2 linked regions of the Phytohabitans houttuyneae genome follow. The protein of the gene in region 1 binds, or shares a complex with, the protein of each later gene. Links are inferred from orthologs where the notes say so. Each region holds a gene or a part of one and is shown on either strand. Other genes may lie near its edges.

What was found.
Region 2: the proteins of secA (region 1) and secY are in contact, whole or in part, in a crystal structure (PDB 3DIN), measured with the Thermotoga maritima proteins. The link is inferred for Phytohabitans houttuyneae from one-to-one orthologs. Residues at the interface, in WP_004082002.1 of Thermotoga maritima: Glu261, Ala262, Arg263, Lys300, Ala301, Arg302, Thr303, Ile304, Ile305, Leu323, Tyr324, Asp325, Pro326, Val329, Ser330, Tyr333, Ile336, Lys340, Phe345, Val349, Glu363, Phe364, Tyr374, Ser375, Gly376, Gly377, Glu393, Ile395, Thr482, Ser483; in WP_004081795.1 of Thermotoga maritima: Glu108, Gly109, Glu110, Glu111, Ala236, Glu237, Arg238, Arg239, Ile240, Thr241, Ile242, Gln243, Tyr244, Ala245, Arg246, Arg247, Val248, Thr249, Gly250, Arg251, Arg252, Val253, Tyr254, Gly256, Ala257, Ser258, Thr259, Tyr260, Leu261, Pro262.

What each region holds. Positions count from the first base shown.
Region 1 is NZ_BLPF01000004.1:29,953-33,671, forward strand. The notes cover bases 107-3,515. They hold secA (preprotein translocase subunit SecA), read left to right. Parts: upstream 107-441; coding sequence 442-3,315; downstream 3,316-3,515. Other genes in these bases: Phou_RS42620 (GNAT family N-acetyltransferase), read right to left, coding at 107-280. In the rest of the region: more of Phou_RS42620, read right to left, coding at 1-106. UniProt on the Escherichia coli protein: Required for protein export, interacts with the SecYEG preprotein conducting channel.
Region 2 is NZ_BLPF01000001.1:3,429,905-3,433,144, forward strand. The notes cover bases 145-3,074. They hold secY (preprotein translocase subunit SecY), read right to left. Parts: upstream 2,309-3,074; coding sequence 980-2,308; downstream 145-979. Other genes in these bases: map (type I methionyl aminopeptidase), read right to left, coding at 145-267; Phou_RS15215 (adenylate kinase), read right to left, coding at 326-979; rplO (50S ribosomal protein L15), read right to left, coding at 2,557-3,000; rpmD (50S ribosomal protein L30), read right to left, coding at 3,000-3,074. Outside these bases: more of map, read right to left, coding at 1-144; more of rpmD, read right to left, coding at 3,075-3,182; rpsE (30S ribosomal protein S5), read right to left, coding at 3,182-3,240. UniProt on the Escherichia coli protein: The central subunit of the protein translocation channel SecYEG. Consists of two halves formed by TMs 1-5 and 6-10.

The sequences.
Region 1 (3,719 bases):
GGTCGATCGTGACGAGCCCGCAGGAACCGAGCAGTTCACCGGTATCCGGGTCGATGACCGCGAACGGCGCACCGGTACCTTCGCGCCACGCGGCCTCCGAGTGCTGGGTCACGAAGTAGCGGGCGTGCGTGGGCAGATAGGGCGACGGCACGCGGGTCCATCGCTGGATCACCGGATCCTGGCACGCCCGGTGAACCGCCTCCGCGTCCTCGACCCGCCACGGCCGGAGGATCAGTCCTTGATCATTAATCTGCGGCTGGGTGTTCGCTTGTGCCCCCACGCGGCAATGTTGCCGTACCGTTCGCGGCGGGCATAACCGAATACGCACTGCCTGTGAGGCAAAATGTCCGCTTTGGCGCGATCGCCGGAGACGTGGCTGACAGTTGCGCCGAAGGTGCGCCTACGATGGTTCGGCAGACTGTCCAAGGGGAGCGTTGACCCGTGTCGATTTTGGAAAAGGTCCTTCGTGCCGGCGAAGGCCGCATGCTTCGGCGACTCAAGGCGGTCGCCAACGCCGTCAACTCACTCGAGGATGAGTACACCGATCTCACCGATGCTGAGCTGCGGGAGCTGACCGATCAGTACCGGCAGCGCGTCGAGGACGGCGAGACCCTCGACGACCTGCTCCCCGAGGCGTTCGCGACCGCCCGCGAGGCAGCCTCGCGGGTGCTCGGCCAGCGGCATTACGACGTCCAGGTGATGGGCGGCGCCGCGCTGCACTTCGGCAACATCGCCGAGATGAAGACCGGTGAGGGCAAGACCCTTACCTGTGTCCTGCCGGCGTACCTGAACGCCCTTTCCGGCAAGGGCGTGCACGTGGTCACGGTCAACGACTACCTGGCACAGCGCGACGCCGAGTGGATGGGCCGGGTGCACCGGTTCCTCGGCCTGAGCGTCGGCGTGATCCTTCCCAACCGCCCCTCGGCGGAGCACCGCGCGGCGTACGAGTGCGACATCACGTACGGCACGAACAACGAGTTCGGCTTCGACTACCTGCGCGACAACATGGCCTGGTCGCGGGACGAGCTCGTGCAGCGCGGCCACAACTTCGCGATCGTCGACGAGGTCGACTCGATCCTGATCGACGAGGCCCGCACCCCGCTGATCATCTCCGGCCCGGCCGAGCAGTCCGCCCGGTGGTACTCGGAGTTCGCCACGGTCGTGGCCCGCCTCGAGCCCGGCAAGGACGGCGAGGGCGACTACGAGGTCGACTACGCCAAGCGCACGGTCGCCATCACCGAGCGGGGCGTCGCCCGGGTCGAAGACCGCCTCGGCATCGACAACCTCTACGAGTCGGTCAACACGCCGCTCGTCGGCTACCTCAACAACGCCATCAAGGCGAAGGAGCTGTACCGGCGGGACAAGGACTACATCGTCAACGACGGCGAGGTGCTGATCGTCGACGAGTTCACCGGCCGCATCCTGCACGGCCGCCGCTACAACGAGGGCATGCACCAGGCCATCGAGGCCAAGGAGCACGTCGAGATCAAGCAGGAAAACCAGACGCTCGCGACGGTCACCCTGCAGAACTACTTCCGGCTGTACGACAAGCTGGCCGGCATGACCGGTACCGCGCAGACCGAGGCCGGCGAGTTCAACAAGGTGTACAACGTCGGCGTCGTCAGCATCCCGACCCACCGGCCGATGGTCCGCCTCGACCGTCCGGACGTCATCTACAAGACCGAGAAGGCGAAGTTCAACGCGGTCGTCGAGGACATCGCCGAGCGGCACGCCCTCGGCCAGCCGGTCCTTGTCGGCACGGTCTCCGTGGAAAACTCCGAGATCCTGTCGCAGATGCTGCGCCGGCGGGGCATCCCGCACGCCGTGCTCAACGCGAAGTACCACGCCAAGGAAGCCGAGATCATCGCGCAGGCCGGGCGCAAGGGCGGCGTCACGGTCGCGACCAACATGGCCGGCCGCGGTACCGACATCCTGCTCGGCGGCAACCCCGAGCACCTCGCGGCAAACGAGCTGCACCAGCGCGGCCTCGACCCGGTCGAGCACGAAGACGACTACCAGAAGGCGCTGGAGGAGATCCTCCCGCGGTGGAAGCAGGCGTGCGACGACGAGGCCGAGGAGGTCGCGGCCGCCGGCGGTCTGTACGTGCTGGGCACCGAGCGCCACGACTCGCGCCGCATCGACAACCAGCTGCGCGGCCGCTCCGGCCGGCAGGGCGACCCGGGCGAGTCCCGCTTCTACCTGTCGCTGCAGGACGAGCTGATGCGCCGCTTCCGCGCGGGTGCGGTCGAGGCAGTCATGGAGCGCTTCAACATCCCCGAGGACGTGCCCATCGAGTCCAAGATGGTCACTCGCCAGATCAAGAGCGCGCAGGGCCAGATCGAGGGCCAAAACGCCGAGATCCGTAAGAACGTCCTCAAGTACGACGAGGTGCTCAACAAGCAGCGCCAGGTGGTCTACGCCGAGCGCAAGCGCGTGCTCGACGGCGAAGACCTCAGCGACCAGGTCAACCACATGATCGACGACGTCATCGAGGCGTACGTCACGGGTGCCACCGCCGAGGGCTACGCCGAAGACTGGGACCTCGAGCAGCTCTGGACCAGCCTCAAGCAGCTGTACCCGGTCGGCGTCACCATCGAAGACCTCGAGGAGGAAGCCGGCGGCGAGCGCAACAACCTGGACGCCGACTTCCTGATGGCGCGCCTCAAGGAGGACGCGCACGCGGCGTACGAGCGGCGTGAGCAGGAGCTGGGCACCGAGGCCGTCCGCCAGCTGGAGCGCATGGTGCTGCTGCAGGTGATCGACCGCAAGTGGCGCGAGCACCTGTACGAGATGGACTACCTCCAGGAGGGCGTGGGCCTGCGGGCGTACGCCCAGCGCGACCCGCTGGTCGAGTACCAGCGCGAGGGCTACGCGATGTTCGCCACGATGATGGACGGCATCAAGGAGGAGACGGTCGGCTTCCTCTACAACCTGGAGGTCCAGGTCGAGGAGGCGGCGCCGGCCGCACCCGCCCCCGCGTCCGGCCCGGCCCCGCTGCCGATGCCCGACGACGCGACGGTCGAGATCCGCGCCAAGGGCCTCGGTCGCCAGCGCCCGCAGCAGCCGCTCCAGTACTCCGCACCGACAATCGACGGCGCGGCCGGCGACGGCGCGGTCTTCATCGAGCAGCAGCAGGACGCCGCGCCCGCCCTAGGCCTGGGCGGTCCAACCCCACCCCGCGCGAGCGGCCGCCGCCCGTCCCCGTCGCCCAGCCAGGCGTCGACCAGCGCCGGCCCGTCCCGCAACGCGCCGTGCCCGTGCGGGTCCGGCAAGAAGTACAAGCGCTGCCACGGCGCCCCGGCCGGCGGCGCCTGACGCAACGGCACCGGCGAGGGCTCCCGCACTGCGGGGGCCCTCGCTCTTTGTGGGGGGCCGTGCGCCTGGCTCACGCAACCCGACGACGCCCTTCGCGGCGCGCTGGTCGCTGGGCGCGCGCCGAGGCCCCGGCAGGGCGACTCAGCCGGCGGCCAGGTGCATCCACGGGGTCTGGGGCGGGCTGGTGGGGGCGGCGCAGCCGGCCGCGATAGTCCAGACGAGAGCGATGTAGCCGGCGCCTCCCTCAAGGCCGACGTGCACTCCCGCCCCGGCCTCGCCAGGGAACCGCAACCACGTCGGCGGGCAGCCCGCAAGCACCTCGGCGGAGGGGCGACCAGTGGCCACCGCATCCGATACGCAAGCCGGCGGACCGCGATGATGGAGCCCCGGGGCGCCCACCGCTC
Region 2 (3,240 bases), on another replicon or contig:
CTGCTTCGGCGAGGGGATGGCGTGCACGATCTGCTCGTTGACCGAGGAGCAGATCGACGCCGGATAGCCGTGATAGCCCTTGAACGACGGCACCGCCCCGGCGTCCCGGATCACCGACTCGGCCAGGCTGTCGAGGTCGGCTGTGGTGACTCCGGGAGCGACCGCCTCGCGCATGCGGGCCAGCGCTGCGGCCACGACAAGGCCGGCGGCCCGCATCTTTTCGATCTGCGCGGGAGTCTTGAGCTGGATCAGCTGGTGGCGCGGCATCCTTCGAGGCTAACTGCAATCCCGGCCGGCGCTGGGCCAGGGCCGAGGAGTGAAAACATCAGCCGCCGTACGAGCGGAGCGCGTCGATCGCCCGGACGGTGACGTCCTCGACCGGGCCGGTGGCGTCGATGCCCACGAGCTTGTTCTGCGCGCCGTAGTAGTCGACCAGCGGCGCGGTCTTCTCCGCGTACTCCTCCAGGCGCTTGGCGATGGTCTCCGCCTTGTCGTCGTCGCGCTGGAAGAGCTGCCCGCCGCACCGGTCGCAGATGCCCTCGCGGGAGGTCGGGTCGAACTCGACGTGCCAGATCTTGCCGCAGCCCCGGCAGGTGCGCCGGCCGGACAGGCGCCGGATCACCTCGTCGTCGTCGACCACGAGCTCCATGACGAGGTCGAGCGCGGTGCCGAGGTCAGCGAGCAGCTTGTCGAGCGCGTTGGCCTGCGGCACCGTGCGGGGAAAACCGTCGAGCAGGAAGCCGTCGGCCGCGTCCGGCTCGGCGAGCCGCTCGCGCACCATGTTGATGGTCACCTCGTCGGGGACGAGCTGACCGGCGTCCATGTATCGCCGGGCCTCCACACCCAATGGCGTGCCCTGGGAGACGTTGGCGCGGAAGATGTCCCCAGTCGAAATCTTTGGCACAGCCAGGTGGGCGGCGATGAACTCGGCCTGGGTCCCCTTACCCGCCCCTGGAGGACCGACCAGTACGAGGCGCATCTACCGCAGGAACCCTTCGTAGTTCCGCTGCATCAGTTGGCTCTCGATCTGCTTCACGGTCTCCAGACCCACGCCGACCATGATGAGCACGGCGGTGCCACCGAACGGGAAGTTCTGGTACTGGCTGCTGTCCAGCCAGATGAAGAAGAAGTTCGGCAGGATCGAGATCAGGCCCAGGTACATGGCGCCGGGAAGGGTGATCCGGCTGAGGATGAAGTCCAGGTACTCGGCCGTGGGCTTGCCCGGACGGATACCCGGGACGAAGCCGCCGTACTTCTTCATGTTCTCCGCGACCTCGGTCGGGTTGAACGTGATCGACACGTAGAAGTACGTGAAGAAGATGATCAGGAAGAAGTAGACGACGATGTACACCCAGTCGGCCGGGTTGGCCAGGTGGTTCTGCACCCACGCCTCGAAGGAGTTGAGGTCGTTGGGGTCGCCGAACTGGAGAGCCAGCTGCGGCAGGTAGAGCAGCGACGACGCGAAGATGACCGGGATGACACCCGCCTGGTTGACCTTGAGCGGGATGTAGGTCGACGTGCCGCCGTACATACGGCGACCGATCATGCGCTTCGCGTACTGCACCGGGATACGGCGCTGCGCCTGCTCGATGAAGACAACCGCGGTGATGACCACGAGAACGAGCGCGAGAACGAGGAAGAACTTGCCCCAGCCCTGGCTCTCCTTGATCGTCCAGCCCTCGGAGGGAAGCCGGGCGGCGATCGAGGTGAAGATCAGGACGGACATGCCGTTGCCGACGCCGCGGTCGGTGATCAGCTCACCGAGCCACATCACCACGCCGGTGCCGGCGGTCATCGTGACCACGAGCGCGACAAGAGTGATCCACATGGGCATCCCCGTGCCCTCGGGGATCAGCGGCCACTGGTCGCACTGGTTGTTGAACAGCTGTCCGGATCGGGCCAGCGCCACGAACGCCGATGCCTGCAGCACCGCCAGACCGAGGGTCAGGTACCGGGTGTACTGCGTGATCTTCGCCTGGCCGGCCTGGCCCTCCTTGCGCAGCTGCTCCAGGCGCGGGATCACCACGGTGAGCAGCTGGAGGATGATCGACGCCGTGATGTACGGCATGATGCCGAGCGCGAAAACCGACAGCGAGAGAAGCGCACCGCCGGAGAAGAGGTTGAGCAGCGTGAAGACGCCGGGCGTGCCCTCCTCCATCGCCTCGATGCATCGCTGCGCGTTGCCATACGACACGCCGGGGCTGGGCAGTGTCGCACCCAGCCGGTAGATCGCCACGATGCCTATCGTGAACAGCAGCTTCTTGCGCAGATCAGGCGTGCGGAACGCACTGAGAAACGCGGAGAGCAACGTCTTCCTCCTGCGCGAGGCGGCCGCCGGATCGTGGCGGACGGGTTGGGCGTCGGGCGGTCACCCGACATCCATACTGGCAACGGACTCTAACAGTACGGTGTGAGTTCGGGCAGATGCGCCCGGGGACATACACGCTTCACTATATTGCCGGCGCGAACCCCGATGTACAACTGGGACGAAACGCCAGATAGTAGACGTGGCGCCCGTCAGTCGCGAAGGCAACTGGCGGGCGCCACGGCTTGTGCCTAGAGCTCGGTGACCGAGCCACCGGCGGCAGTGATCTTCTCCTTGGCCGACGCGCTGAAAGCGTGCGCCGACACCTGGAGCTTCACGCCACCCAGGTCGCCAGTGCCGAGCACCTTCACCAGCTGGCCCTTGCGGACCGCACCGGCGTTGGCCAGCTCGATGGGACCGACCTCGCCCCCGTTGGGGAAGAGCTCGGCCAGCCGCTCCAGGTTGACCACCTGGAAGACGACCTTGAACCGGTTTTTGAAGCCCTTGAGCTTCGGCAGGCGCATGTGGATGGGCATCTGCCCGCCCTCGAACGCCGGCGAGATGTTCTTGCGGGCCTTGGAGCCCTTGGTACCGCGACCGGCGGTCTTGCCCTTGGAGCCCTCACCGCGACCCACGCGGGTCTTCTCGGTCTTGGCGCCGGGAGCCGGCCGGAGGTGGTGGACCTTGATCGTCATTACTCGACCTCCTCGACCTTCACCAGGTGGTTGACGGCGAAGATCATGCCCCGAATCTCGGGACGGTCCTCCTTGACCACCACGTCCCTGATCCGCTTCAGCCCGAGCGAGCGCAGCGAGTTCCGCTGGTTGCTCTTCGCGCCGATCTCGGACCGGATCTGGGTGACCTTCAGGCGTGCCATTACGCGGTCACCCCCGCCCGAGCCGCCAGCATGGCGGCGGGAGCGACGTCCTCGACCG